2 regions of the Streptomyces sp. NPDC046303 genome follow, and region 1 is predicted to be linked to the other one. Evidence: riboswitches for the same ligand, from Rfam matches in the RefSeq annotation. Region 1 holds a riboswitch; the other holds the start of a gene.
What was found. Region 1 has a riboswitch for glycine ahead of gcvP (aminomethyl-transferring glycine dehydrogenase). Riboswitches for the same ligand answer to the same signal wherever they lie in the genome.
Positions count from the first base shown of each region.

Region 2: it holds a riboswitch for glycine, as region 1 does, so the genes downstream of both, gcvT (glycine cleavage system aminomethyltransferase GcvT) here and gcvP (aminomethyl-transferring glycine dehydrogenase) in region 1, are expected to answer to the same signal.

Region 1 is NZ_JBVJFA010000020.1:125,056-140,013, reverse strand. It holds gene ACZ6I1_RS22125 (small basic family protein) at 1-102, shown strand, start outside; gene ACZ6I1_RS22120 (DUF881 domain-containing protein) at 108-917, shown strand; gene ACZ6I1_RS22115 (FHA domain-containing protein) at 1,003-1,947, shown strand; gene ftsR (transcriptional regulator FtsR) at 1,993-2,766, shown strand; gene ACZ6I1_RS22105 (bifunctional nuclease family protein) at 2,818-3,291, shown strand; gene ACZ6I1_RS22100 (MerR family transcriptional regulator) at 3,481-4,119, shown strand; gene ACZ6I1_RS22095 (DNA polymerase IV) at 4,164-5,594, shown strand; gene ACZ6I1_RS22090 (PRC-barrel domain-containing protein) at 5,591-5,956, opposite strand; glycine riboswitch at 6,069-6,167, shown strand; gene gcvP (aminomethyl-transferring glycine dehydrogenase) at 6,363-9,248, shown strand; gene ACZ6I1_RS22080 (DUF5999 family protein) at 9,330-9,536, opposite strand; gene ACZ6I1_RS22075 (hypothetical protein) at 9,810-10,430, opposite strand; gene ACZ6I1_RS22070 (glutamate-cysteine ligase family protein) at 10,927-12,450, shown strand; gene ACZ6I1_RS22065 (CPBP family intramembrane glutamic endopeptidase) at 12,510-13,331, shown strand; gene ACZ6I1_RS22060 (PhzF family phenazine biosynthesis protein) at 13,345-14,166, opposite strand; gene ACZ6I1_RS22055 (PadR family transcriptional regulator) at 14,392-14,958, shown strand, end outside.
Region 2 is NZ_JBVJFA010000003.1:138,105-153,062, reverse strand. It holds gene ACZ6I1_RS04200 (L-serine ammonia-lyase) at 1-194, opposite strand, end outside; gene glyA (serine hydroxymethyltransferase) at 471-1,727, opposite strand; gene gcvH (glycine cleavage system protein GcvH) at 1,742-2,122, opposite strand; gene gcvT (glycine cleavage system aminomethyltransferase GcvT) at 2,212-3,327, opposite strand; glycine riboswitch at 3,489-3,592, opposite strand; gene ACZ6I1_RS04180 (AAA family ATPase) at 3,856-4,488, shown strand; gene ACZ6I1_RS04175 (enhanced serine sensitivity protein SseB) at 4,753-5,487, shown strand; gene ACZ6I1_RS04170 (enhanced serine sensitivity protein SseB C-terminal domain-containing protein) at 5,541-6,281, shown strand; gene ACZ6I1_RS04165 (ABC transporter permease) at 6,733-7,728, shown strand; gene ACZ6I1_RS04160 (ABC transporter substrate-binding protein) at 7,803-9,578, shown strand; gene ACZ6I1_RS04155 (ABC transporter permease) at 9,731-10,729, shown strand; gene ACZ6I1_RS04150 (ABC transporter ATP-binding protein) at 10,726-11,823, shown strand; gene ACZ6I1_RS04145 (ABC transporter ATP-binding protein) at 11,820-12,932, shown strand; gene ACZ6I1_RS04140 (trimeric intracellular cation channel family protein) at 13,081-13,737, shown strand; gene ACZ6I1_RS04135 (thioesterase family protein) at 13,785-14,639, shown strand; gene ACZ6I1_RS04130 (cysteine desulfurase family protein) at 14,685-14,958, shown strand, end outside.

The sequences.
Region 1 (14,958 bases):
CTGGGGGTCGGCTCGCAGCTGTCCACGGGTGTGGTCGTGGTCCTCGGCATCCGCATCTTCTCCAATGCCGCGGCCATCCGCCGGCACGTGTTCCGGGCGTGAGGCCGATGAGTACGAATGACACTCCGCCCGAGGAACCGAACGTCCCGGAACAGCCTCTTGACAAGGGGACGGCGCCGCCGGTGACGGAGGTGCCCGAGCAAACGGGCCGGCAGCGGCTCGCGGCAGGGCTGTGGCCGCCGCGGGTGACCAGGGCCCAATTGATCGTCGCGCTGCTGCTGTTCGTCCTGGGGCTCGGGCTGGCCATCCAGGTGCGGTCGACCAGTGACTCCAGTGCGCTGCGCGGGGCCCGCCAGGAGGACCTCGTCCGGATCCTGGACGAGCTGGACGGGCGGACCAAGCGCCTGGAGGAGGAGAAGCAGCAGCTGGAAGATCAGCGCAAGGAGCTGGAGAGCAGTTCCAACCAGGCCGAGGAGGCCCGGAAGCAGACAGTGGAGAAGGAGCGTCAGCTCGGCATCCTGGCCGGTACGGTGGCGGCCCAGGGGCCCGGTATCACGCTGAAGATCACCGATCCCAAGGGCCTCGTGCGGTCCGACCAGTTGCTGGACACCCTTCAGGAGCTGCGGGCGGCGGGGGCCGAGGCGATCCAGATCAACGGGGTGCGCGTGGTGGCGGGCTCGTACTTCTCGGAGGAGAGCGGCGGGGTCGGGATCGACGGTACGAAGATCACACAGCCCTACGAGTTCAGGGTGATCGGAAAGCCGCAGGACCTGGAGCCCGCGCTCAACATCCCGGGCGGTGTCGTCCAGACGCTGGAAAAGGAACAGGCCACCGTCGTCGTCACACGACCGGCGAAGATCGTTGTGGATGCCTTGCGGGCTGCGAAGCAGCCTGACTACGCTCGGTCGTCATCGTGAGGATGCGGAGCGGAGAGTGGAGCGGCTCACGCGGGCGGACGCCTGCGGGGGGTCGGCGCACCGAAGTCGCGGTGCGTGGTGGAAACTGTCTGGTGGTTACGGACGTTGTGAGGATGTCCGGGTCGGCAGGTGTGTGCATTCGGAGTTCGTCCTGCCCCACGGGCGGGTCTGTTTCGGTCAAGGGGAATCGCCCGTGAAGTTGTTTGAGAAGCTGTTCGGCAAGAAGAACCGCGAGGAAAGCGGTCCGGCACGTCACCGTGCCGGGCACGGCGATGCGGAGGGGCAGGGCGACCGGCCGCTCTTCCGTGACGAGGTCGCGGGCGGGGGTGACATTCCGGGCGCGCACGGCGCGTCGTCCGTTGACCCCGCCGGTACCGGACGCATAGGTTTCGGTGAACCGTCAACCTCAAGTGCGGGTGGAGGGTTTGCCCCCGATCCGTATGCCACCAATGCCTCCGCGGGGCAGCCGCGGCGCGAGGAGCCGTCCATGTCGGCCGAGCAGGTTTGCAGCAGGTGCGGACACCGCAGCGATGCGGCCAGCCGGTTCTGCTCCAACTGCGGAGCGCCGCTGCGGGCGGGTCTGACGCCGGAGCGTGCCTCGGAGACCACGTCCACCATTTCGATCTCGGGCCTCGAGGCCTACGAGGCCGAGGTGTCGGGACAACAGCACGTGTCGTCCTCGCTGTCCCCCGAGGCCCAGGCCGCGGTGGAAGCGCTGCCGCCCGGTTCCGCCCTGCTCATCGTGCGGCGCGGTCCCAACTCCGGCAGCCGCTTCCTGCTGGACGGTGAGCTGACCACGGCGGGCCGGCACCCGCAGAGCGACATCTTCCTGGACGACGTCACCGTCTCCCGGCGCCATGTCGAATTCCGCAGGAGCCCGGAAGGCGGCTTCACCGTCGCCGACGTCGGCAGCCTCAACGGCACGTACGTGAACCGTGAACCGATCGACTCCGTGGCGCTGCACAACGGCGACGAGGTGCAGATCGGCAAGTACCGGATGGTCTTCTACGCGAGCCTGCGGGGCGTCTGACCTCTCCGACTCCGTACGGGGGCACCCCCATCAAGGGAAGGTTCCATGCTGCGTACCCCTACTGGTGGTGCCCCGAAGAACGGCATCGCCGGCGCCGCCGGATCGGCCGGGCGGCTGGTGAGCATCGGCACGGTGCTCACCACGCTGCGTGACGAGTTCCCCGACGTCACGATCTCGAAGATCCGTTTCCTGGAGGCGGAGGGGCTCGTCGAGCCCCGGCGCACTCCGTCCGGATACCGCAAGTTCAGCACCGAGGACGTCGAGCGCCTCGCGCACATCCTGCGTCTCCAGCGGGATCACTACCTGCCGCTGAAAGTCATCCGCGAGCAGCTCGACGCCCTGGCCCGCGGTGAGCAGATCCGCATCCCGGCGCCCACGCCGCACGGGGAGTCCGTCGATCCCGCGGGCCCCGCGGCCGTCTACGGGGAGGTGGGCCGCGAGCGGCCCACCGTGGCCCGGGTGGGCCGTGCCGAGCTGATCGAGGCCGCCGGAGTGGACGAGGCGCAGCTGGTCGAGTGGGAGTCCTACGGGCTGCTCGCCGAGGCGCCGGGCGGCGGATTCGACGCCGAGGCGGTCACGGTGGCCCGGCTGGTGGCGGACCTGGGGCGGTTCGGGCTGGAGCCGCGGCACCTGCGGGCGATGAAGGCCGCCGCGGACCGGGAGGCCGGCCTGGTGGAGCAGGTCGTGGCGCCCCTGCGGCGGCACCGCAACCCCCAGACCAGGGCGCATGCGGAAGCCACGATGAAGGAGCTCGCAGGGCTCTCCGTACGGCTCCACGAGGCCTTGGTACAGACCGCCCTCGGGGTCCGGCTGCCGTGAGAGAGGGGCCCCGACTACCCAAACCTGCCGGGCAGGTCCTAGGGTTGCTGTGTGAACGAGCTCGACGTTGTGGGTGTCCGGGTGGAAATGCCCTCCAACCAACCGATCGTGCTCCTGCGTGAAGTGGGAGGCGACCGGTACCTCCCCATCTGGATCGGTCCTGGGGAGGCGACCGCCATTGCCTTCGCGCAGCAGGGAATGGCGCCTGCCCGACCGCTGACGCACGACCTGTTCAAGGACGTGCTGGAGGCGATCGGCGAGGAGCTCACCGAGGTCCGGATCACGGATCTGCGGGAGGGCGTGTTCTACGCGGAGCTCGTCTTCGCCAGCGGGGTCGAGGTGAGCGCGCGGCCGTCCGACGCCATAGCGCTGGCCCTGCGCACCGGGACGCCGATCTACGGCAGTGACGGTGTGCTCGACGACGCCGGGATCGCGATTCCGGACGAGCAGGAGGACGAGGTGGAGAAGTTCCGCGAGTTCCTCGACCAGATCTCGCCCGAGGACTTCGGTACCGGCCCGCAGTGAGGCGCCGGCCGCGTCGGCCGCGTCGTCCACCGGGAACTGTCAGCCCATTCGAGTAGCCTTTCCCCGCAAAGGGATACGGGAAACCACTCTCAGGGTGATTATCACTCGGCGTGCCGAGTGTGGCGATCGTTGACGCACCCCGGGTGACTGCCTACCTTCAAGGTGGCAGGTCAAGGACGGAGGGTCGGCGTGAGGATCACGGGCGACGGTACGACCGGGGGCATCCCCGCACGGAGTGACGGTGGACCGTACCCGCTGCACGGCGGTGCGGTCGGTCCCGCGCGCCGTCAGCCGGAGTCGACGCCGGTCGGACCGGTGAGCGGCGACCCGGCGCCCGAGCAGATCGGCTACCGCGGGCCGACGGCCTGCGCCGCGGCCGGCATCACCTACCGGCAGCTCGACTACTGGGCGCGGACGGGGCTGGTGGAGCCGAGCGTGCGCCCCGCCTACGGTTCGGGGACGCAGCGGCTGTACAGCTTCCGCGACGTGGTGGTCCTCAAGATCGTCAAGCGCTTCCTGGACACCGGAGTGGCGCTGCAGAACATCCGTACGGCCGTGCAGCACTTGCGCGACCGGGGGTTCTCGGACCTCGAGCGGATGACCCTGATGAGCGACGGCGCCACCGTGTACGAGTGCACCTCGCCGGACCAGGTCGTGAGCCTGCTCCAGGGCGGCCAGGGCGTCTTCGGCATCGCCGTGGGCGTGGTGTGGCGCGACGTGGAGAGCGCCCTGTCGCAGCTGCACGGGGAGCGGGTGGACACCGGCGAGACGCTCGTCGGGCACAACCCCGCGGACGAACTGGCCGCCCGCCGCAACCGGGCCGGCTGAGCCGGGCCGGTCGAATGTCAGTCCCGTAGGGCAGCATCGGGCATGTGAGAGCCGCGCCGACCATCCTGCATCTGGACATGGACGCCTTCTACGCGTCCGTGGAGCAGGCGTCGAAGCCGAGCCTGCGGGGCAAGGCCGTCATCGTGGGCGGGCTCGGACCGCGCGGGGTCGTCGCCACCGCCTCGTACGAGGCCAGGCGGTTCGGGGTGCACTCGGCGATGCCGATGGCGCAGGCGCGGCGGCTCTGTCCGAACGGCGCCTACCTGATTCCGCGCTTCACGCTCTACCGGCAGGTCAGCGACGTGGTGATGGCCCTGCTGCGGGAGCTGTCGCCGCTGGTGGAGCCGCTCAGCCTGGACGAGGCCTTCGTGGACCTGGAGGCGGGCGGGGTCGCCTTCGACTCGCGCACCGCCCGGGCCACCGGGGAGCGGCTGCGGGCGGACATCAGGGCCGCGACGGGGCTCAGCGGGTCGGTGGGGCTGGCCGGGTCCAAGATGCTCGCCAAGGTGGCGTCCGAGGAGGCCAAGCCGGCGGGGCTGCTGCTGATCGAGCCGGGGACCGAGCGCGCGCTCCTCGCGCCGATGTCGGTGCGGACGCTGCCCGGGGTGGGTCCGGCCACCGGTGAGCACCTGCGCCGGGCCGGGATCACCACCGTGGGGGACCTGGCGGAGGCCGGGGAGGACGAGCTCGTGCGGATGCTCGGGCGCTCGCACGGGGTGGGGCTGTACCGGATGGCGCTGGGCATCGACGAGCGGCCGGTGGTCGCGGAGCGGGACGCGAAGTCGGTGTCGGTGGAGGACACCTTCGACGTGGACCTGCACGACCGGGTGCGGATCAGGACCGAGGTGCAGCGGCTGGCGGACCGGTGCGTGCAGCGGCTGCGCGGCTCCGGGCACTCGGGGCGCACGATCGTGCTGAAGGTGCGCAGGTACGACTTCTCGACGCTCACGCGCTCAGAGACCCTGCGGGGGCCCACGGACGACCCGGCGGTGGTGCGCGAGGCGGCGGCGCGGCTGCTGGAGGGCGTGGACACCACGGGCGGGGTGCGGCTGCTGGGCGTGGGGGTGACCGGGCTGGCGGACTACACGCAGGAGGACCTGTTCGCCCAGTCGCTCGCCGCCGAGCCGCAGGGGCAGGCGGGAGGGGTCGCTGGGGCGGAGGGGGCCGCCGAGCCCGGTGAGGCCGGCGGGGCCGCCACCGGGGGTCTGGAGGGTGTGGAGGGTGCGGAGCCTTCCGGAGGGCCCGGGGGCCCGCAGGCCGCTCCCGAGCGGCGCTGGGCGGCCGGGAGCGACGTACGGCACGCGGTGTACGGACCGGGGTGGGTGCAGGGGAGCGGGGTGGGGCGGGTGACCGTACGGTTCGAGCAGCCCGGATCGGAGGTCGGCCGGGTGCGGACCTTCCGGGTGGACGACCCCGAGCTGGAGCCGTCGGATCCGCTGCCGCTGGTGGGGGAGGAGCCGCCTGCCGGCCCCTAGCCCTCGTCGCCCGCCAGGTTGCCGAAGTCGCGGTGGAACTCGCTGGGCAGGGTCACGTCCAGGCCGTAGTGGTGGTAGAGCTGCAGCTCCTGTTCGGGGGAGAGGTGGCGGCCGACGCCGAAGTCGGGGGCGTCCTTGATCAGGGAGCGGTCGAAGGGCACCCGCAGGGTGTCGCCGACCATCTCGCTCGGCTCCAGGGGGACGAAGGCGTCCCGGCTGAACAGGCCGGTCCGGACCGCTGCCCATTCCGGAACGCCCGTGGCGTCGTCGAGGTAGACCTCGTCGATGGTGCCGATCTTGGTGCCGTTGCGGTCGAACGCCTTGCGGCCGATCAGGCTGCGCGGATCGATGTCGGTCTGCACGGTCCCTCCAAATGGTCGCAACTCCTCCGTAATGACTACAGAAGGGCATATTGGGAAAGCAGGCCACTCGGGGAGTGCCCAGATCCTCGCTGGTAGGCTGGGTGATGGCTGTCGACCCTGTGCGGGAGAGTCCTCCGAGTGAACGAGACGGAGGCGCCGAAGGAGCAAATCCTCCCCGGAATCTCTCAGGCATACGTACCGCACGGACGAGGCCACTCTGGAAAGCAGGGGCGGGTACCGGGCGCGCAGTGCCGGTTCCCCTCCTCACCGACGGTGAAAGCCGGTTCTCTCGAGCGACCCTCGGGCGGCCGGTGAAACTCTCAGGTTGAGATGACAGAGGGGGAGGCCGTCCGGGTGCCCGCGCCGTGGTGCCCCTCGCAGGTCATATGACCAGGAGGCCTCCGTAATGACCGCCAACCGCATTCCGCTCTCCCAGCTGGAGCGAGGCATCCCCTTCGAGCAGCGCCACATCGGCCCGGATGCCGAGGCGCAGGCGAAGATGCTCGCCCAGGTGGGCTACGGCTCCCTGGACGAACTGACCGCCGCCGCGGTCCCGGATGTCATCAAGACCGCCGAAGCGCTCAACCTGCCCGAGGCGCGGACCGAGGCCGAGGTGCTCGCCGAGCTGCGCTCGCTCGCCGACCGCAACCAGGTCCTCTCCTCGATGATCGGCCTCGGCTACTACGGCACCTTCACGCCGCCGGTGATCCTGCGCAACGTGATGGAGAACCCCGCCTGGTACACGGCCTACACGCCGTACCAGCCCGAGATCTCGCAGGGCCGCCTCGAGGCGCTGCTGAACTTCCAGACCGTCGTCGCCGACCTCACCGGGCTGCCGACCTCCGGTGCCTCGCTGCTCGACGAGGGCACCGCGGCCGCCGAGGCCATGTCGCTCGCCCGCCGCGTGGGCAAGGTCAAGGACGGCGTCTTCCTGATCGACGCGGACGCCCTGCCGCAGACCGTCGCCGTGATCGAGACCCGCGCCGAGCCGACCGGTGTCGAGGTCGTCGTCGCCGACCTGAGCGAGGGCATTCCGGCCGAGATCGCCGAGCGCGGTGTCTTCGGCGTGCTGCTCCAGTACCCCGGCGCCTCCGGTGCCGTGCGGGACATCAAGCCGCTGATCGACCAGGCGCACGAGCTCGGTGCCATCGTCACCGTCTCGGCCGACCTGCTCGCGCTGACCCTGCTGACCTCCCCGGGCGAGCTGGGCGCCGACATCGCCGTCGGCACCACGCAGCGCTTCGGCGTCCCGATGGGCTTCGGCGGCCCGCACGCCGGCTACATGGCCGTCCAGGCCAAGCACGCGCGCTCCCTGCCGGGCCGCCTCGTCGGCGTCTCCGTGGACGCGGACGGCAACAAGGCGTACCGCCTGGCGCTGCAGACCCGCGAGCAGCACATCCGCCGTGAGAAGGCCACCAGCAACATCTGCACCGCGCAGGTGCTGCTCGCCGTCATGGCCGCCATGTACGCCGTCTACCACGGTCCGGACGGCCTGCGGACGATCGCCCGCCGCACCCACCGCTACGCCGCCCTGCTCGCCGCGGGCCTGCGGGCCGGCGGGGTCGAGATCGTGCACGGCGCGTACTTCGACACGATCACGGCCCGGGTCCCGGGCCGCGCGGCCGAGGTCGTCGCCGCCGCCCGCGAGGGCGGGGTCAACCTGTACCGGGTCGACGCCGACCACGTCTCCGTCGCCTGCGACGAGACCACGCTGCGCGCGGACGTCGAGGCCGTCTGGGCCGCGTTCGGCGTCAGCGCGGACATCGAGGCGCTGGACGAGACCACGGCGGACACCCTGCCCGAGGGCCTGCTGCGCTCGGACGACTACCTGACCCACCCGGTCTTCCACCAGCACCGCTCCGAGACCGCGATGCTGCGCTACCTGCGCAAGCTCTCGGACAAGGACTACGCGCTGGACCGCGGCATGATCCCGCTGGGCTCCTGCACCATGAAGCTCAACGCGACCACCGAGATGGAGCCGGTGACCTGGCCCGAGTTCGGCCAGCTGCACCCGTTCGCCCCGGTGGAGCAGGCCGAGGGGTACCTCACGCTCATCAACGAGCTGGAGGAACGTCTCTGCGAGGTCACCGGCTACGACAAGGTCTCCATCCAGCCGAACGCCGGCTCGCAGGGTGAGCTCGCCGGTCTGCTGGCCGTCCGCGCCTACCACCGCGCGAACGGCGACGAGCAGCGCACCGTCTGCCTCATCCCGTCCTCCGCGCACGGCACCAACGCCGCCAGCGCCGTGATGGCCGGCATGAAGGTCGTCGTCGTCAAGACCGCCGACGACGGCGAGGTGGACGCGGACGACCTGCGCGCCAAGATCGAGCAGTACCGCGACGAGCTCGCCGTGCTGATGATCACCTACCCCTCGACGCACGGTGTGTTCGAGGAGCACGTCGCCGACATCTGCGCCCAGGTACACGAGGCCGGCGGCCAGGTCTACGTGGACGGTGCCAACCTCAACGCCCTGGTGGGCCTGGCCAAGCCGGGTCACTTCGGCGGCGACGTCTCGCACCTGAACCTGCACAAGACCTTCTGCATCCCGCACGGCGGCGGCGGCCCGGGCGTCGGCCCGGTCGGTGTCCGGGCGCACCTGGCCCCGTACCTGCCGAACCACCCGCTCCAGCCGACCGCCGGTCCCGAGACGGGCGTGGGCCCGATCTCGGCGGCTCCGTGGGGTTCGGCGGGGATCCTGCCGATCTCCTGGTCGTACGTGCGCCTCATGGGCGGCGAGGGCCTCAAGCGCGCCACTCAGGTGGCGGTGCTCGGCGCCAACTACATCGCCAAGCGCCTGGAGCCGCACTACCCGGTGCTCTACACCGGCCCGGGCAACCTGGTCGCGCACGAGTGCATCATCGACCTGCGTCCGCTGTCGAAGGCGACGGGCGTGAGCGTGGACGACATCGCCAAGCGCCTGATCGACTACGGCTTCCACGCGCCGACCATGTCCTTCCCGGTCGCCGGCACGCTGATGATCGAGCCGACGGAGTCCGAGGACCTCGCCGAGATCGACCGGTTCTGCGACGCGATGATCGCGATCCGCGGCGAGATCGAGCGGGTCGCGGCCGGCGAGTGGCCGGCGGACGACAACCCGCTGGCCAACTCCCCGCACACCGCGGCGGCGCTGGGCGGCGAGTGGAACCACCCGTACACCCGTGACGAGGCCGTCTTCCCGGGCGGGGTCACGGCCGCGGAGAAGTACTGGCCGCCGGTGCGCCGCATCGACGGCGCGTTCGGCGACCGGAACCTGGTGTGCTCCTGCCCGCCGCTGGACGAGTACGACAACTGAGCTCGCGCATGAGCAAGGGGCCGGTCCGGGAGTTCTCCCGGGCCGGCCCCTTCGTCGTCGGCGCGTCGGCTGCCGCGTCGGCTAGGCGGCCCTCATCACGTGGGCCGCGGCGAGCGGGCGGTGCGGGGCGATGATCTGGCCGTCCGGCAGCAGCTCACCGGTGTCCTCGAAGAGCAGGACGCCGTTGCACAGCAGGCTCCAGCCCTGTTCCGGGTGGTTGGCCACCGGGAGCGCGGCCTCCCGGTCGGCGGATTCGGCTGACGGGCAGGCTGGCTGGTGCTGGCACATGGATGCGTTCTTTCGCTGCGGTGTGGTCTGCGTGCTACGGCTCGATGCGTCGTTCATGGCCGTCCCCCTGGGTCATCCCCGCACCCGCGGGGAGCGTGTCCTCAGTCTTCCCCCACGACAGCCGCTTCGCAGGTATTTCCCGGCAGCTGTCCTCATAGATTGATGACGCATCACTCGTGCGGGCGGTTCAGGCCAACTCCCCTGTCATTTTGGATGGTTCGGACGTGGCCCGAGCGGACTAGGCCGAATGGGTCAATCGGGTCAAGGGCGGGTTCAGGCCGCCGGCGCGGCCACCGAGGGCGGGGCCGGCGGCGCCGCGGGGGTCAGCCGGTGGGTCATGACGGGCAGCAGCTCGGAGACCGGATGCGGGCGGAACGCGGCGATGCCGGGCGGGGCCGGGGCGAGCGGGACCAGCAGGTCCTCCGCCGCGGGCAGGCCGGCGGAGGCGTCGGCGCCCACCGCGCCGTGCAGCCACAGGGTCAGCATGTACAGCTCGGGTACGGACAGCAGCCGCGGCTGGTACGCCGTGCCGAGCGACTCGGCCTGGCGCAGGGCCCGTTCGGTGGCCGCCACGTAGGGTCCCTCGAAGAAGTGGGAGAACACCCAGCCGTCCGGGGTGAGCCGGGTGTCGGCGGCCGCGACGTAGCGGTCCCCGCTGCGGATGAGGAAGCGCCAGCCGGTGAGGCGGGTACGGGGCGGCCTGCCGCCGGACGCCCGGTCCGAGAGGTTCAACCGGTCGAGGACGTGGACCGGAAGGGGGAGTTCGGCGGTCACCGGCCCCTGGAGGGCGCGCAGGGCGGGAGTGTGTGCCTCGTGGACGGCGGTGGGGGAGCCGAGAGCCGCGAGGACGCTGCGCAGGGCGGGCGCGGGGGCCGGGGGGACATGCAGCGGCATGGTGGGTCGCCTCTCACTTGGGAGACCTGTGGAACGGGGGCAGGTGCGGACGGCGCTGTCGCATTCTGGGGCCAGAGGGGGGCTGAGGGGCAATGGCCGCGCGCCAACTCTCTGCCTCGTTTGCGGAGTTTATACGACATGTGTTCACGCAGTGTTTCGGCTAGCTGTCCCGCCTATTGCCGACAAGGCGCTTACCGGTCCCGCTGACATGGCATTCATGCCGGATGGGCGTGAACATTCCGCCCTGACCTCGGAGGTTACCGGAAAGGCGCTCGGCTGGAAAGCATCGGTTATCCGGAACGGGCAAAGTCGACGCGGAATGTGCACGAGCCGCCTTGCCAGGTGAATGTGCCAAAACGCCTGTCGGCCAAACCGGCGTGCGCTCCTCGCCACGCACGCCCCCTCCGCGTTATGGATCGCGCTGCCGGGGCATCATCGACCGTACATGCGCGCCTGGGCGCACCGGGCCAGGCCCGCTCGAGGGAGGGACGCTTCGATGGGGGAGAAGGTCGTGGCAGGCGGATTCGACCTGTCCGATCGGCAGCGGTACCGAAGGAAGCTGCACGAGTGCCTGGAGGGACTGGAGCGACTTCTGGCGGAGAAGAGGTTCGATCGCCCCAAGAACATGATGGGACTGGAGATCGAGCTGAATCTCGCGGGCGCCGACGGCTTGCCGAGAATGGTGAATGCCCAGGTGCTGGAGCGGATTGCGAGCCCTGATTTCCAGACCGAACTCGGAATGTTCAACCTGGAGGTGAACGTCCTTCCGCACCGTCTCGGCGGCCGGGTATTCGATCAGCTCGCGGAGGAACTCAGCGCGGGTCTGGGATATGCCCACCGGCAGGCCGCGGAGATCGAGGCCGGGGTGGTGATGATCGGTATTCTCCCGACGATCACCCGCGAGGACCTGGTCACGGCCAACCTCTCGGCGGTCGACCGCTACTCGCTGCTGAACGAGCAGATCCTGATGATGCGCGGAGAGGACTTCACCCTCGACATCGACGGCGTCGAGCGGCTGGTGTGGAACACCGGGTCGATCGTCCCGGAGGCCGCCTGCACCTCCGTACAGCTGCACCTCCAGGTGACCCCGGCGCGGTTCGCGGACGTGTGGAACGCGGCTCAGGCGGTGGTCGCCGCACAGATAGCCGTGGGCGCGAACTCGCCGTTCCTGTTCGGGCGCGAGCTGTGGCGGGAGTCCCGCCCGCCGCTGTTCACCCAGGCCACCGACACCCGGCCGCCCGAGCTCCAGGCGCAAGGCGTGCGGCCGCGCACCTGGTTCGGCGAGCGCTGGGTGGACTCGGCGTACGAGCTGTTCGCGGAGAACGTCCGCTACTTCCCCGCCCTGCTGCCCATCTGCGACGAGGAGGAGCCGCTGCGGGTGCTCGCCGAGGGCGGGGTGCCCGGGCTCCAGGAGCTGGTCCTGCACAACGGCACCGTCTACCGGTGGAACCGGCCCGTGTACGGGGTCGCCGACGGGGTGCCGCACCTGAGGGTCGAGAACCGGGTGCTGCCGGCCGGGCCCACGGTCGCCGACGTCGTCGCCAACGCCGCCTTCTACTACGGGCTGGTGCGCACCCTCGCCGACGAGCCGCGCCCGGTGTGGACCCGGCTGCCCTTCGCCGAGGCGGAGGCCAACTTCGACGCGGCCTGCCGGTACGGGATCGACGCGCGGCTGCGCTGGCCGCGCCGGGGCCGGGCCGGGGGGCTGGCCAGCGTGCCCGCCGTCCGGCTGGTCCTGGACGAGCTGCTGCCGATGGCCGCGGCCGGCCTGGACGCCTGGGGCATCGAGCCCGCGGACCGGGACCGCTACCTCGGCATCATCGAGGAGCGCTGCCGACGGCGGGTGAACGGGGCGACCTGGCAGGTGGACACCTACCACCGGGCGCTCGCCTCCGGGCTCGACCGCAACGCGGCACTGGCGGCGACCACGCGGCGCTACAGCGAGCTGATGCACAAGGGCGACCCCGTGCACACCTGGCCCGTCGGATGGGAGGACGCGGAAGCGCCCGCCGGACGCTGAGCCCCCCCGTGCCGCCCGGCCCGCCCGCCGAGGAGGCAGTATGGGGTGGTCGCAACGGAATGGCAGGACGGGAGTCGGGCGTGCGGGCGGAGCCGGAGCCGGTGGTCGTGGAGCTGGACACGGACGGGCCGCGGCGTCTCCTGCGCACCGAGACCCTGCTCGTCCTGGCGCTGTCGCTGGGGGCGAGCGGGGTCTCGGCGCTCATCAGCTTCATCGGCTCGCTCACCAAGCCGGGCGGGCTCAAGGACCAGGCCGCCACGCTCAACGGCTCGTACGCTCCCGGCCGGCCCTGGCTGGACCTGGCCTGGCAGCTGTTCGGCATCGCGACCGCACTGGTCCCCGTCCTGCTGGTGGCGCACCTGTTGACCCGTGAGGGCGCGCCGGGGCTGCGGGTGCTGGGCTTCGACCGCACCCGGCCGGTGGGGGACCTGGGGCGGGGCGCGCTCGTCGCGGCCGGGATCGGCAGCGCCGGGCTGCTCTTCTACCTGGGGGCGCGGGCGGGCGGGTTCAACCTCACGGTGGTGCCGGAGGCCCTGCCCGACGTGTGGTGGAAGTTCCCCGTACTGATCCTCTCCGCGGTGCAGAACTCCGTGGTGGAGGAGGTCATCGTGCTGGCCTACCTCCTGCGGCGGCTGGACGGGCTCGGCTGGTCGCCGATGGCCGCGCTGCTGGCCAGCTCGCTGCTGCGCGGCTCCTACCACCTCTACCAGGGCATCGGCGGCTTCATCGGCAACGTGGTGATGGGCGCCGTCTTCGTCCTGGCCTACCGGCGCTGGGGCCGGGTGGGCCCCTTGATCGTCGCGCACGCTCTGCTCGACATCGTGGCCTTCGGCGGGTACGCGCTGCTCGCGGGCAAGGTGGGCTGGCTGCCGACGCCGTAGCCGGCCGGCCCGGTCAGGGGGCGGTGAGCAGTTCCCCGTCCAGGACCGTGACCGCGTGGCCGGTCAGCAGGGTGCGATCGCCCTCCAGCTTCACCCGTACGAGACCCCGGCGGGCGCCGCCCTGGAGGCCGGTCAGCTCGTTGCGGCCCAGGCGCTCGGCCCAGAAGGGGGCGAGCGCGGTGTGGGCGCTGCCGGTGACCGGGTCCTCGTCGACCCCGAAGGCCGGGAAGAAGCCGCGGGAGACGAAGTCGTACCCGCGGGAGGGGTCCTCGGCGGGCGCGGTGACGATCACCCCGCGCTTGGCGAAGGCACTCAGCGCGGCGTGGTCCGGCTGCAGTTCGCTGACCGTCTTCTCGTCGGCGAGCTCGATCAGCAGGTCCCCGATGTGGGCCGCGGTGTCGTGCACGGACAGGATCGGGGCGCCGCCGAGGGCGTGCTCCACGGCCGCGGGAGCCGCGGCCGGGGTGAGCGAGGACGTCGGGAAGTCCATGGTGATGGCCCCGTCGGCGGCGGTTTCGGCCGTGAGGATGCCGCAGCGGGCGGTGAAGCGGACCAGTCCGTCGGCCAGGCCGCTCGTGGCGAGCACGTGCGCCGTGGCGAGGGTCGCGTGCCCGCACATGTCGACCTCGGCGGCGGGGGTGAACCAGCGCAGCGCCCAGTCGGCGACCGAGCTGGGCGGCAGGGGGTGGGCGAAGGCGGTCTCGGAGAGGTTCACCTCGGAGGCGACCTGCTGGAGCCAGGCGTCCGGCGGGAACGCGGTGTCGAGGAGCAGGACCCCGGCGGGATTGCCGTGGAAGGGGCGGTCGGTGAAGGCGTCGACGATTCGGATGCGCATGGACCGACCGTAGGGCGGCTCCTCGATCACCGCCAAAGGCCAATCCGAGGTGACTGGACTGGCGCGCGACGGTTCGCTGAAGAAGTTGCCGATATATCGTTGACGCATCGTGATGGATCACCGACAGTGGAGATATCGGACAACCGATACGACGCGCAGACGGGTACGACGCGAGACGGCGCGACACGACACGGCGCGACACGACACGGCGAAGGGAGTGCAGTCATGCGTTCGCACGGACAGCACGGACAGCACGGGCGTGACCACGGATTCGAGCACGGTCGGGGCCACGGCCACTGCGGCCCCGACCGCCGGGAGGAGTTCATGGGGCGGCGCGCCGCCTTCGGACCGTTCGGGCCGCCCTTCCGCGGCGGGCCCTTCGGCGGACGCGGGGGGCAGCGGGGCCGGGCCCGGCGCGGTGACGTGCGCGCCTCGATCCTGGCGCTGCTCGCCGACCGGCCCATGCACGGCTACGAGATGATCCAGGAGATCGGCGAGCGCAGCGGGGGCTGGAAGCCCAGCCCCGGCTCGGTCTACCCGACCCTGCAGCTGCTCGAGGACGAGGGGCTCATCACCAGCGAGAGCGAGGGCGGCAAGAAGCTGTTCACCCTCACCGAGGCCGGCCGCACCGAGGCCGAGTCGGGTCCGGACGCCCCTTGGGAGGACGCCGGGCGCGGCATGGACTTCGAGGCGATGCACCAGATCAGGGCGGCCTGTGGCGGACTGGTGGACGCGTTCGGGCAGGTCTTCAAGACCGGCTCGCCCGAGCAGCGGGAAAAGGCGCTCGGCGTG
Region 2 (14,958 bases), on a different contig from region 1:
TTGGGGGTGCCGTGGCCGTGGCCGGTCGCGCCGAGGGAGCCGAACAGCTCCGCGCGCACGGACGCGGTCTGGGCGAGCACCCCGTCCTTCTTCAGCCGCGTCACGAACATCCGGGCGGCCCGCATCGGACCGACCGTGTGGGAGGAGGAGGGGCCGATGCCGATGGAGAAGAGGTCGAACACGGAGATGGCCACGGTGGCGGACTCCCTTGTCTGCTCGTGGGGTGGAGGGGGCAGGAGAGGTGGATTGTTCGGATTTTGTCCGGCAGACGAGCTTATCGCGGGGAAATGAACGGCTCGTCCGCCGCAGGACGTGGTGAGCATGACGGGGACGGGTCGGGCGGGTGTCGGGCTCACACTCCGCAGCCGCCGCTCGCCCCGCCCGGCCGCGTCGGCCTCCAGGACCGGGTTCGGGCCATGAGAAAGGGCCCGGCCCTGTGCGAAACAAGGCCGGGCCCCCCTAGCCGTTGCTCAGAGCGACGGGTACAGCGGGAACTTCGCGGCGAGCGCGGAGACGCGGGCCTTGAGCGACTCGCTGTCGTACGCCGGCTTCAGCGCGGCCGCGATGATCTCCGCGACCTCGGTGAACTCCTCGGCGCCGAAACCGCGCGTGGCGAGCGCCGGCGTACCGATGCGCAGACCAGAGGTGACCATCGGCGGACGCGGGTCGTTCGGGATGGCGTTCCGGTTGACCGTGATGCCGATCTCGTGGAGCCGGTCCTCGGCCTGCTGGCCGTCCAGCTCGGAGTTGCGCAGGTCCACCAGGACCAGGTGGACGTCCGTACCGCCGGAGAGGACGGAGACGCCGACCTCGGTGACGTCCGGCTGCACCAGGCGCTCGGCGATGATCTTCGCGCCCTCCAGGGTGCGCACCTGGCGCTCCTTGAACTCCTCCGAGGCCGCGACCTTGAAGGAGACCGCCTTGGCGGCGATCACGTGCTCCAGCGGGCCGCCCTGCTGGCCGGGGAAGACCGCGGAGTTGATCTTCTTGGCCAGCTCCTGCGTCGACAGGATGACACCGCCGCGCGGACCGCCGAGGGTCTTGTGCGTGGTGGTGGTGACGACGTGGGCGTGCGGCACCGGGTTCGGGTGCAGACCCGCGGCGACCAGGCCGGCGAAGTGCGCCATGTCGACCATCAGGTACGCGCCGACCTCGTCCGCGATGCGGCGGAAGGCGGCGAAGTCCAGCTGGCGCGGGTAGGCGGACCAGCCCGCGACGATCAGCTGCGGCTTGGACTCCTTGGCGAGGCGCTCGACCTCGGCCATGTCGACCTGGCCGGTCTCGTCGACGTGGTACGGGACCACGTTGTAGAGCTTGCCGGAGAAGTTGATCTTCATGCCGTGGGTCAGGTGACCGCCGTGGGCCAGGTTCAGGCCCATGATCGTGTCGCCCGGCTTCAGCAGCGCGAACATCGCGGCGGCGTTGGCCTGCGCACCCGAGTGCGGCTGGACGTTCGCGGCCTCGGCGCCGAACAGCGCCTTGATGCGGTCGATCGCGATCTGCTCGACCACGTCGACGTGCTCGCAGCCGCCGTAGTAGCGGCGGCCGGGGTAGCCCTCGGCGTACTTGTTGGTCAGGACCGAGCCCTGGGCCTCCATGACGGCGACCGGAGCGAAGTTCTCCGACGCGATCATTTCCAGGGTCGACTGCTGGCGCACGAGCTCGGCGTCGACGGCGGCGGCGACGTCGGGGTCGAGCTCGTGGAGAGGGGTGTTCAGTACGGACATCAGGATCCCCTGGGTCAGTTACCGGCGGTGAGCTTGGCGTACTCGTCAGCGGAGAGCAGGTCGGCCGGCTCCTCCGCGACGCGCACCTTGAACAGCCAGCCGCCCTCGAACGGGTCCGTGTTCACGAGCGCCGGGTTGTCGACGACGTCCTGGTTGGACTCGACGACCTCGCCGGAGACGGGGGAGTACAGGTCGCTGACCGACTTGGTCGACTCCAGCTCGCCGCAGGTCTCGCCCGCGGTCACCGTGTCGCCGGCCGAGGGGAGGTCGGCGTAGACGACGTCACCGAGCGCGTTGGCCGCGAACTCCGTGATGCCGACCGTCGCGACGCCGTCCTCGGCGTCCGACAGCCACTCGTGCTCCTTGCTGTAACGCAGCTGCTGGGGGTTGCTCATGACCTGATTCTCCTGGATGCGGGGGAGTGGATACGACTGCGGTCTTGGGTACTGAGACGACCGGTACTGCGGAGCCGGCGTACGGAGGGTTACTTCTGCCGCTTGTAGAACGGCAGGGCCACGACCTCGTACGGCTCATGCGTACCGCGAATGTCCACGCCGACGCCGGAGGTGCCGGGCGCGGCGTGGGCCGCGTCGACGTACGCCATCGCGATCGGCTTGCCGAGCGTCGGCGACGGGGCGCCCGAGGTGACCTCGCCGATGACCTGGCCGTCGGCCACGACGGCGAACCCGGCGCGCGGGACGCGGCGGCCCTCGGCGATCAGGCCGACCAGCTTGCGCGGCGGGTTGCCGGCGGCGCGCTCGGCGGCGGCCTCCAGCGCGGCACGGCCGACGAAGTCCCCCTCCTTCTCGAACTTCACCACCCGGCCCAGCCCCGCGTCGAACGGGGTGAGCGAGGTGGTCAGCTCGTGCCCGTACAGCGGCATGCCCGCCTCCAGGCGGAGGGTGTCGCGGCAGGACAGGCCGGCCGGGACCAGGCCGACGCCCTCGCCCGCCTTGGTCAGCGCCTGCCACAGCTCCACGGCGTGCTCGGGGGCGATGAACAGCTCGAAGCCGTCCTCGCCGGTGTAGCCGGTACGGGCGATCAGCGCGGGCACTCCGGCCACCGTGCCCGGCAGGCCGGCGTAGTACTTGAGCCCGTCCAGGTCGGCGTCGGTGAGCGAGGCGAGGATGCCGGGGGATTCGGGGCCCTGGACGGCGATCAGCGCGTACGCGTCGCGGTCGTCGCGGACCTCGGCGTCGAAGCCGGCGGCGCGCTCGGTCAGGGCGTCCAGCACGACCTGGGCGTTGGAGGCGTTGGCGACGACCATGAACTCGGTCTCGCCGAGGCGGTAGACGATCAGGTCGTCGAGGATCCCGCCGTCCTCCTGGCAGATGTGCGTGTAGCGGGCGCGGCCGACGCCGACGGTGGAGATGTTGCCCACCAGCGCGTAGTCCAGGACCTTGACGGCCTCCGGGCCGGTGAGGGTGATCTCGCCCATGTGGGAGAGGTCGAAGAGTCCGGCCTTGGTGCGCACGGCGTTGTGCTCGTCGCGCTCGCTGCCGTACCGCAGGGGCATGTCCCAGCCCGCGAAGTCGGTCATGGTCGCACCGAGCGAGCGGTGCAGCGCATCGAGGGCGGTCAGACGGGGGGAAGTGCTCATGGGTGTGGCTCCCGAGTCCCAGGGCATGACATGACGAGGAAGGTCCTCCCCATCTGTCATCGGAACCTGAGAGGTTCGCCGAGAGTGCCCCCGTCGCCGGAGACCCTCGGCTTGCACCTTGGGTGGAGCCGTCGGTCGGACGGCTCGCTTTTCAGATCTGCCTCATCCACGCGGTACGGGGCCTGAGAGATTCAAGGGAGGTTCTTGCTCCTTCGGCGCCCGTGCACGGCCTCGCGGCGTGCCGGGACTCTCCCGCGCGGATTCAAGCGGCCGGTATGCAGTTGGTCCAGATGGCGCACATCATTGCACGCCACCGCGGTGATCGGGCGTGGGGCCCCGAAAGTCCGTGCGGGGGCCGGCAGGGCCGGACGGAAACCGGTGCTGCCGGATTACCGTCTCTTTACACTCAGTGGGCAAGGGTCCGGGTGACCCGATTCGGGGGAGGCGAACACTGTGCGGAGATTCGTAAGCGCGGCGGCTGCGGGGACCGTGGACGCGGTCCCGGTGCCGCGCGGGGCCGTCGGCGGCGTGGGCGGCGTCGGCGCCGCCGACGGCGCCGGCACGGCGTGCGCCGGTACCGGCGGCGGCCGGGTACGGGACCTGCGCGGGCCGGGGGCGCGGGGGGCGCGCCGGCTCGGCTTCGCCCAGGGTGACATCGTCGTGGTGTCCGGCCTGCCCGGCGGGGGCAAGAGCACGCTGATCAAGAGGGCGGCGGGCGAGGGCGCCGCCATCGACTCCCAGGACACGCGAGAGCGCTGGGAGCGGCGGATGCCGGCGGGCCTGCCGTACGGGGTGTACCGGCCGCTGGTGCGCGCCGCGCACTACTGGGGGCTGTGGCGGACCCTGCGCTCCGGAGCCTCGGTGATCGTCCACGACTGCGGCACCCAGGCCTGGGTGCGCGGCCTGCTCGCGGCGGCCGCGCGCCGCCGGGGCCGGGCGCTGCACCTGCTGCTCCTGGACAGCAGCCCGGAGGAGGCGCTGTCCGGTCAGGCGGCGCGGGGCCGGCGGGTCACGGCGTACGCCTTCGCCCGCCACCGGACCGCGGTGGCACGCCTCCTCGGCTTCGCGGAGGCGGGCCATCCGCCGCCGGGCTGCGCCTCGGTCACCCTCCTGGACCGCCGCTCGGCCGCCGAGGTGACGCGGATCGCCTTCCACGGCTGACCGCCGCTGGTGCTGGGGCTCCGCCCCAGACCCCGCTCCTCAAACGCCGGAGGGGCTGGGTTGTGCCGGCATCAGCCGAATCGAGCCCCTCCGGCGTTTGAGGAGCACCTTGAGTCGCGCCGGGCGGACGGCATGGCCCGAATCCAGCCCCGCCGGCGTTTGAGGCGCGGGGTGCGGGGCGGAGCCCCGGGGGGTTGGGCGCAGCCGGGGGGCGGGCGGGTAGCCTGCGGGGCGACAACCCGCGGGTGACGGAAGCAGGGGCACATGCAAGGCGGCGGCTGGCCGGGGAATGAGCTGGAGCAGGTGCTCGGGGCGGCGCTCGGGCAGCCGGATGCCGGGGGCCGGATCCTGGAGGTGCTCGGGCGCAGCGAGGTCTGGGTGCCGCTGCCCGCCGGCGGCGCCCCCGACGCCGCCGCTCTCGACCTGCCGACCATGGACATCGGCGGGGCCGCGTACGTCCCGGTCTACAGCTCCGAGGCCCAGTTCCGCCAGTGCGTCGGCCCCGGCATGGACTTCGCCGTGGCCCCCGCCGTCGCGTTCGCCCGCGGCCTGCCCCCGCAGCTCGGCATCGCGCTCAACCCCGAGGGCGCCGTCGGCGTCCCTCTGCCCCCGCCCGCCGTCGCGGAACTGTGCCGCACCGGGCGCAGCCCGCTCGACGGGCCGTCCACCGGCGGCCGGGTCCGGCTCTACGAGCCCGACTGGCAGGAGGACCCCGTGGACTTCCTGACCGCCGCCGCGGAGGAGTTCCGGACCACCGGCGTGGTCGCCGCCGCCCACCGCTGCCTCGCCAGCGTCGAGGGCGGGGACCCGGAACTGTTCATCGGTGTCCGCCTGGTGGGATGGGAGCCTGAGATGCGAAACGCGCCGATGGAGGCCCTCGGCCGGGCCCTGGCCCGCGTTCCGGCGCCCTGGCCCGTGCAGTTGATCCTCCTCGACGCCGTGCAGGACCCGGTCACAGACTGGATTCGTGAGCGCGTACGCCCCTTCTACCTGCCGTAGCGCCGCTTAAGCTGGGTACGCGTGGACGACGGGCGGACGAAGAGGGGTACCGGGTGAGTGCGTCAGGCACGGCCGCGGCCGGGCAGGTCGAGCACATGCTGCGCCAGGTGACTCCCGGGCGCTATGAGAGCTACGAGTCACTCCTGCATGCCCTCTCCGAGGGCCGGCTGTGGATGCTGCTCTGGCAGGGGCAGCCGGGTTCCCCCGACGCCCAGTACGGCGGCATGGAGGTCGAGAGCCTCGGCTACGCGCCCTGCGTGACCTCCCCGCAGGAGCTGGCCGCCAGCGGCTGGAACCGGGGCTACGAGGTCGTCACCGGCCGGGACATCGCCCGCGCGCTCTACCCGGACCGCTGGGGCCTGTGGCTCAACCCGCACGCCCAGGGCGGCGGCCTCGGCGTCCCGTGGGCCGACCTGCGCCGCATCGCGACCGGCCTGGACCGGATGCCGGCCGGGCCGCTGCGGCTGTCCGAGCCCTCCCTCGAGCTCCCGCAGTTCTACGGGCTGCTGACCCAGCACGCGCACCGCACCCCGGCCGTCCGGTCGCTGCGCCGCGCCTGGGTGCAGCCCGCGCTCGGGTCCGCGTACCTCGCGGTCGGGCTCGACCTGTACGACGCCTCCGCGCCCGCGCTGGAGTCCGTACGGGAGATGATGCGCCAGTCGGTCGGCGTGGTCCCCGAGGGCGTCCCCGTGTGCACGGTGGCGCTGGCGGACGAGCACGACCCCGTCGCGATGTGGCTGCGCGCGCAGACCCGCCCGTTCTACGACCGCGAGGGCCAGGCGCCGGCGTACTGACCCGAGCGCCGGGCCCCCGCCGCCCGCATTCCAGACATCCGCAGAGCGAGACATTCGCCTCGAAGGCCGCACCGGACCCACCGGTGCGGCCTTCCGCATATCCACCGAATGCGCCCAAGATCCATGCCCGAAACGGCAGTTGGGCCGGATGTCCGTTCCGCGCCGAACGGGCGGTGTTTCACCGCTCAACAGAGCGCGCGGTTCGGATAACGGAAGGTGTCGGTGCAGATCACGGTTGCGCATCACATCCCCGGCAGGTCTGGCGGCCGATTGAGAGGGCGTTGAAGACTCCCCCCACCGAAGGCCGGTCAATCAGACAATCACCAGCCCTTCACGTGCACTTCAGGCGCATTTCGCGCCCATCGCACCATCAAGCGACGCCGAAAGAAACAAGCCGCCACAGCGGCGGGCATGGGCCGGCCACCGTCGGCCGAGAGGGGTCCCCACCACGATGACGGCACCACTGCACGACACCAGCGCGGCCGAGCCCGCAGCCGTGGCCGCCCCCGGAGTTCCCCAGAAGGCGATCGAGGGGCGTTCGCCGTGGCGGATCGCCTGGCTGCGCCTCAAGCGTGACAAGGTCGCCCTGGCGGGCGGTGTCATCGTCCTCCTGCTGATCCTCGTCGCGATCTTCGCGCCGCTGATCGTCAAGGCCTTCGGCCACCCGCCGGAGGAGCTGCACGAGGACCTGCTGGACCCGCTGCTCGGCCTGCCGGCCGGCGATTGGGGCGGCATGAGCAGCGACTTCCTGCTGGGCGTCGAGCCGGTCAACGGCCGCGACGTCTTCAGCCGGATCGTCTACGGAGCCCGGATCTCGCTCCTGGTCGCCTTCCTGTCCGCCTTCGTGGCGGTCACGCTGGGCACCTTCTTCGGCATCATCGCGGGCTACTTCGGCGGCTGGATCGACGCGGCGATCAGCCGCGTGATGGACCTGCTGCTCGCCTTCCCGCAACTGCTCTTCATCATCGCGCTGATCTCCGTCATCCCCAGCAAGCTCTGGGGCTTCGAGGGATCGGGCCTGCGGATCGCCGTGCTGGTGCTGGTCATCGGCTTCTTCGGCTGGCCCTACATCGGCCGCATCGTGCGCGGGCAGACCCTGTCCCTGCGCGAGCGCGAGTACGTCGAAGCCGCGCGCAGCCTCGGCGCGGGCCGCATGTACATCCTCTTCCGCGAACTGCTCCCGAACCTGGTGGCGCCCATCACCGTCTACTCGACGCTGATGATCCCCACCAACGTGCTGACCGAGGCCGCCCTGAGCTTCCTCGGAGTCGGCGTCAAGCCGCCCACGCCGTCCTGGGGGGAAACCCTCTCCACGGCCGTGCGGACCTACGAGGACGATCCGCTCTTCATGATCTTCCCGGGCGTAGCGATCTTCATCACCGTGCTGGCCTTCAACCTCTTCGGCGACGGCGTCCGTGACGCCCTCGACCCGAAGGGCTCCCGCTAGCCATCGCAGGGCACACCAGGAACCGGCTCCGAGCCGTACGTACACCGTAACTACAACGGAGGGTTGCGAGCATCGTGACTACCCATCGCACGTCGAAGCGCAGGCTTGCCGCTGGCACAGCCGTCGTGCTCGCGGTCATGCTGACCGCGACCGCCTGTGGCGGAGACGAGAAGAAGGAAGACAAGCCGGCGTCCGCCGGAGGCTTCAACGCCGGCATCGGCAAGATCGCCAACGCTTCGGACAAGAAGGGCGGCGAGCTCAAGTTCGTCGGTACCCAGGAAGCCGACTCGTGGGACCCGCAGCGCGGCTACTACGGCTTCATGTGGGACTTCTCCCGCTACTACACCCGCCAGCTGGTCAGCTACAAGCCGGCCCCGGGTGAGCAGAGCACCGAGCTCGTCCCCGACCTCGCCACGGCCAAGGCCGAGATCAGCGACGGCGGCAAGACGTACAAGTACACCCTCAAGGACAACGTGACCTGGGAGGACGGCACCCCCGTCACCGCCCAGGACATCAAGTACGGCATCGAGCGCACCTGGGCCCAGGACGTCATCTCCGGCGGCCCCGTCTACCTGATGCAGGTCCTCGACCCGAAGACCGAGTACCCGGGCCCGTACAAGGACACCGCCCCGGACAAGCTCGGCCTCAAGGCGATCGAGACCCCGGACGCGAAGACCATCATCTTCAAGCTCCCGGCGCCCAACGGTGACTTCGAGCAGATGCTGGCCATGCCGGCGGCGAGCCCGGTCAAGCAGGAGAAGGACACGGCGGCCAAGTACGGCCTGAAGCCCTTCTCGAACGGCCCGTACAAGATCGACTCGTACGAGCCCAACAAGAGCATGAAGCTCTCGCGCAACGAGCACTGGAAGCCCGAGTCGGACACCATCCGCAAGGCGCTCCCGGACTCCATCTCGGTCACGTTCATGTCGAACGCGGACGACATGGACAAGCGTCTGATGAACGGCGAGTTCGACCTCGACCTCAACGCGACCGGCATCGGCCAGGCGGCCCGCGCCACCGCGCTGAAGGACCACAAGGACAACCTGGACAACGGCCAGACCGGCTTCATCCGGTACGCCGTGTTCCCGCAGACCGTCGCGCCGTTCGACAACATCGAGTGCCGCAAGGCCGTCATCTACGCGGCCGACAAGAAGTCCCTGCAGACCGCCCGCGGCGGCCCGCAGGCCGGTGGCGACATCGCCCCGAACATGCTCCCGCTGGGCATCAAGGGCTCCGACGGCAAGTACGACCCGTACGAGGTCCTGAAGAACGACGGCAAGCCGAACGTCGAGAAGGCCAAGGAGGCCCTCAAGGCCTGCGGCAAGCCGGAAGGCTTCAAGACCACCATCGCGGTCCGCAACAACAAGCCGGTCGAGGTCGCCACGGCCGTCTCCCTGCAGAACGCCCTGAAGCAGGTCGGCATCGAGGCCGACGTCGACCAGTTCGACGGCGCCCAGACCTCCGGCATCATCGGTTCGCCGAAGGTCGTCAAGGAGAAGGGCTACGGCATCATCATCATGGGCTGGGGCGCCGACTTCCCGACCGGGCAGGGCTTCTCCCAGCCGCTGGTCGACGGCCGCTTCATCCTGCAGAGCGGCAACAACAACTTCTCCGAGCTGAACGACCCGGCGATCAACAAGCTGTTCGACGACGCCATCGCGGAGACCGACCCGAACAAGGCCGGCGAGATCTACAAGCAGATGAACCAGAAGGTCTCCGAGGCCGCGGTCTACCTGCCCTTCGTCTACGACAAGACGATCACCTGGCGTTCGAGCCGTCTGACGAACGCCTACACCTCCGACGCCTACAACGGCCGGTACGACTACGCGTCGCTGGGCGTCATGAAGTAACGGTTCGTCCGTCAGGCAGTCAGCCAGGCAGTCCAGTTCCAGTGTTCCAGTGCCACACCCGCTAGGCACGAAGGGCAGGTGATGGCCGCGGTTACGGCTTGGGGGCGCTCTCCAGAAGGGGGCGCCCCCGGGCCGCAGCCAGGCCGAGCGCAGTGCTTGCATATCTCATCCGACGGATCTTCGCCGTCATCGTCATGCTGTTGGTCATCTCGCTGGTGACCTTCGGAATCTTCTTCCTCTTCCCGAAGCTGATCGGGACGGATCCGGCGCTGTACTTCGTCGGGAAGCAGTCCGACCCCGCCGCCATCGAGGGCATCCGGCAGAAGATGGGTCTCGACGACCCGATCCTCGTCCAGTTCGGCAAGTTCGTCGTCGGGCTGGTGGCGGGTCGTACGTACGCCAACGGCTCCGACGTCACGCAATGCGCCGCGCCCTGCTTCGGCTACTCCTTCAAGACCGAGCAGGAGGTGTGGCCGCTGCTGCTGGACTGGCTGCCGGTCACCCTCTCGCTCGCGGCCGGTGCCGTCGTGCTCTGGGTCATCGGCGGTGTCGCCACCGGCGTCGTCTCCGCCCTCAAGCGCGGCACGGTCCTGGACCGCTCGGCCATGGGCGTCGCCCTCGCCGGCGTCTCCCTCCCGATCTACTTCACGGGCATGCTCTTCATCGCCTTCTTCTCCGACCAGCTCGGCTGGTTCGGACGTCCCGAGGCGACGTTCGCCGCCGATCCGGGCAAGTGGTTCAACGGCATGATCCTGCCGTGGGTCTCGCTCGCCTTCCTCTACGCGGCGATGTACGCGCGGCTCACCCGCGCGACCATGCTCGAAGTCCTCAACGAGGACTACATCCGCACGGCCCGCGCCAAGGGCCTGACGGAACCCGTCGTCATCGGCAAGCACGCCATGCGCTCCACGATGACGCCGATCCTGACCGTCCTCGGCCTGGACCTCGGCGCCCTGATGGGCGGCGCGGTGCTGACCGAGTCCACCTTCTCGCTGCACGGCCTCGGCTACAACGCGGTCCGCGCCATCAGCGACCACGACCTGCCGGTCATCCTGGGCATCACCCTGATCTCCGCGTTCTTCGTCGTCGCCGCGAACCTCATCGTCGACCTCATGTACGCGGTGATCGACCCCCGAGTGAGGCTGTCATGACCGATCTCACCAAGACCGGCGCTCTGAACGAGCCCGTCGACGGCACGCGGCCCTCCACCGCCTTCCTCGAGGTACGCGACCTCAAGGTGCACTTCCCGACCGAGGACGGACTGGTCAAGTCGGTCGACGGACTCTCCTTCTCGCTGGAGAAGGGCAAGACCCTCGGCATCGTCGGCGAGTCCGGCTCCGGCAAGTCGGTCACCTCGCTCGGCATCATGGGCCTGCACCGCGTCGGCCAGTACGGCCGCCAGCGGGCGCAGATCTCCGGCGAGATCTGGCTGAACGGCAAGGAACTGCTCTCCGCCGACGAGGACGAGGTGCGCAGGCTGCGCGGCCGGGAGATCGCGATGATCTTCCAGGACCCGCTGTCCGCGATGCACCCGTACTTCACCATCGGCAAGCAGATCGCCGAGGCCTACCGGGTCCACAACAAGGTCGACAAGAAGGCCGCGCGCACGCGCGCCGTCGAGCTGCTGGACCGCGTGGGCATCCCCGAGCCGCACAAGCGGGTCGACAGCTACCCGCACGAGTTCTCCGGCGGCATGCGCCAGCGCGCCATGATCGCGATGGCGCTGGTCAACAACCCCGAGCTGCTCATCGCGGACGAGCCGACGACCGCCCTCGACGTCACCGTCCAGGCGCAGATCCTCGACCTCATCCGGGACCTCCAGCAGGAGTTCGGCTCGGCGGTCATCATGATCACGCACGACCTCGGCGTCGTCGCCGAGATGGCCGACGAACTCCTCGTGATGTACGGCGGCCGGTGCGTCGAGCGGGGCACCGCGGAGAAGGTCTTCTACGAGCCCCGGCACCCGTACACCTGGGGTCTGCTCGGCTCGATGCCGCGCATCGACCGGGAGCAGACCGAGCGCCTGATCCCGGTCAAGGGCTCGCCGCCCAGCCTCATCAACATCCCGAGCGGCTGTGCCTTCAACCCGCGCTGCCCGTACGCCGACGTACCCAAGGGCAACGTGACCCGCACGGTGCGCCCGGAGCTGGTCGAGGAAGACGGCACCCGCCACTGGTCCGCCTGCCACATGTCGCAGGAGGAGCGGACCCGGATCTGGACCGAAGAGATTGCGCCGAAGCTGTGACCGACACCCAGAAGACGGATCCGGCCGTCATTCCCGAGCAGGCCACGGACTCTCCCGACGCTCCTGAGCTGTTGCTCAAGGTCACCGGCCTGACCAAGCACTTCCCCATCACGAAGGGGCTGCTGCGGCGGCAGGCGGGGGCGGTCAAGGCCGTCGACGGCATCGACTTCGACGTCCGGCGCGGTGAGACCCTCGGCGTCGTCGGCGAGTCCGGCTGCGGCAAGTCGACCATGGGCCGGCTGATCACCCGGCTGCTCGAGCCGACCGGCGGCACCGTCGAGTTCGAGGGCAAGGACATCACGCACCTCGGCGTCGCCGGGATGCGGCCGATGCGCCGCGACATCCAGATGATCTTCCAGGACCCGTACGGCTCGCTGAACCCCCGGCACACGGTGGGCACCATCGTCAGCGCGCCCTTCAAGCTGCAGGGCGTGGAGCCCGAGGGCGGGCTCAAGGCGGAGGTCCAGCGGCTGCTGTCCCTCGTGGGCCTCAACCCCGAGCACTACAACCGCTACCCGCACGAGTTCTCGGGCGGCCAGCGCCAGCGCATCGGCATCGCGCGGGCCCTGGCGCTGAAGCCGAAGCTGGTCGTGGCCGACGAGCCCGTCTCGGCGCTCGACGTCTCCATCCAGGCCCAGGTGGTCAACCTGCTGGACGACCTCCAGCAGGAGCTCGGCCTCACGTACGTGATCATCGCGCACGACCTGTCGGTGATCCGGCACGTCTCGGACCGCATCGCGGTGATGTACCTCGGCAAGATCGTCGAGCTGGCGGACAACAAGTCGCTGTACGAGGCGCCGATGCACCCGTACACCACGGCGCTGATGTCGGCCGTGCCGGTGCCGGACCCGCGGCGGCGCGGCGCGCGGAGCGGCCGCATCCTGCTCAAGGGCGACGTGCCGTCGCCGATCTCGCCGCCGAGCGGCTGCCGCTTCCACACGCGGTGCTGGAAGGCGACGCAGATCTGCACGACGCAGGAGCCGCCGCTCCTGGCGTTGAAGACCGGCCACCAGGTGGCCTGCCACCACCCGGAGAACGCCCCCGACCAGGCACCGGGCGACGAGCCCCTGCCGGGCGCGGCGGACGCGGTGGCCACGGTTTCGGAGTAGCGGCCGAATCCGCCGGCGGGGCCGGATCCCTCCAGCCCCGCCGGCACCCCTCCCCCCGGCCCGCCTCCGAGCTTCCCCGGTGGCCCGGCTCAGGGCACCTCCCGGCTGCCCGGCGGGGGACCGGCCCGCCACAGGCGACAATGGCCCGGTGCTCCACGATCTCTTCCCGCCGGGGATTCAGCATGCCCTGGACCTCGCCGGCATCTTCGTCTTCGCCACCGCCGGCGCCCTGCTCGCCGTCCGCAAGAACTTCGACGTCTTCGGCATCGCCGTTCTCGCCCTGGTCACCGCGCTCGGCGGCGGCCTCTTCCGCGACCTCGTCATCGGCGCGGTCCCCCCGGCCGCCTTCGGCGAGCTCAGCTTCTTCCTCACCCCGCTGATCGCCGCCGCGATCGTCTTCTTCCTGCACCCCGAGGTCCAGCGGATCAACCGCGCCATCAACGTCTTCGACGCGGCCGGCCTCGGGCTGTTCTGCGTGACGGGCACGACCAAGGCCTACGAATACGGCCTCGGTCTCACCGCGTCCGCCGCCCTCGGGCTGGCCACGGCCGTCGGAGGCGGCGTCCTGCGCGACGTACTCGTCAACGAGGTGCCCTCGCTGCTGCGGGACCGCGAGATGTACGCCGTGCCCGCCGTCGTGGGCGCCTCGATGGTCGCCGTCTTCATCGGCTTCGACGTCCTCAACGCCGTGACCACCGGTCTCGCCATCGTCACCACCTTCGTGCTGCGCCTGCTCGCCATGCGCTACCACTGGCGCGCGCCCCTGGCCTGGAACCGCCGCTCCTCGGTGGCCGAAGAGCCGTAACAAAAGAAAGCTACCGCTTAGTAGGTAAGGGGTGTACCGTCGGTTTCATGTCACACGCAGCTGCCCAGGCAACCATCGGCGACAGTGAGTTCGACCGCGACACCACCATCACCGCGCGCGCGGACGAGCCCGGTGTGTACGACGCGGAGCTCTCCTCCGGCTGGACGATCATCAGCGCCGTCAACGGCGGATACCTGCTGGCCCTGGTCGGCCGGGCCCTGTCGGCGGCCCTGCCGCACCCGGACCCCTTCACCGTCTCCGCGCACTACCTGACCTCCTCCGTGCCCGGCCCCGCCGTGATCCGCACGCAGGTCGTCCGCGTCGGCCGCACCCTGTCCACCGGGCAGGCCTCCCTGTTCCAGTACGACGAGAGCGGCGCCGAGGTCGAGCGCATCCGCGTCCTCGCCTCCTACGGCGACCTCTCCGCCCTGTCCGACGACGTGCGGACCACGGCGCTGCCGCCCGTCATGCCCTCCTACGAGGACTGCATCGGCCCCGAGGCCGGCCCGGCGCCGATCCCCGGGAGCTCCGCGATCGTCGACCGGCTCCGGCTGCGGCTGGACCCCGCGACCGCGGGCTGGGCGCTGGGCGCGCCCTCGGGCAAGGGCGAGATGCGGGCCTGGTTCGAGCTGGCCGACGGCCGCGACGCCGACCCGCTGTCCATGCTCCTGGCGGTGGACGCGCTGCCGCCGACCGCCTTCGACCTCGGCCTGATGGGCTGGACCCCGACCGTGGAGCTCACCACCCACATCCGGCGCCGCCCGGCCCCCGGCCCGCTGCGGATCGCCATCACCACCCGCAACCTGGCCGGCGGCTTCCTCGAGGAGGACGCGGAGGTCTGGGACTCGGCCGGCCACCTGGTCGCCCAGTCCCGGCAGCTGGCCCGCGCCCCGCGTACCTGACGGGCGGGCGAGGGCGGCCCGGCGGGCTCGTAGAATCGAGGGATCATGGCCTACCTCGACCACGCCGCCACCACCCCGATGCTGCCGGAGGCCGCCGCTGCGATGACCGCGCAGTTCGCCGCCACGGGGAACGCGTCCTCCCTGCACGCCGCCGGCCGCCGGGCGCGCCGAACCGTCGAGGAGGCCCGCGAGGCCCTCGCCGACGCGATCGGCGCCCGCCCCAGCGAGGTGGTCTTCACCGCCGGCGGCACGGAGGCCGACAACCTCGCCGTCAAGGGCCTCTACTGGGCCCGCCGGGACGCCGACCCGGGCAGAACGC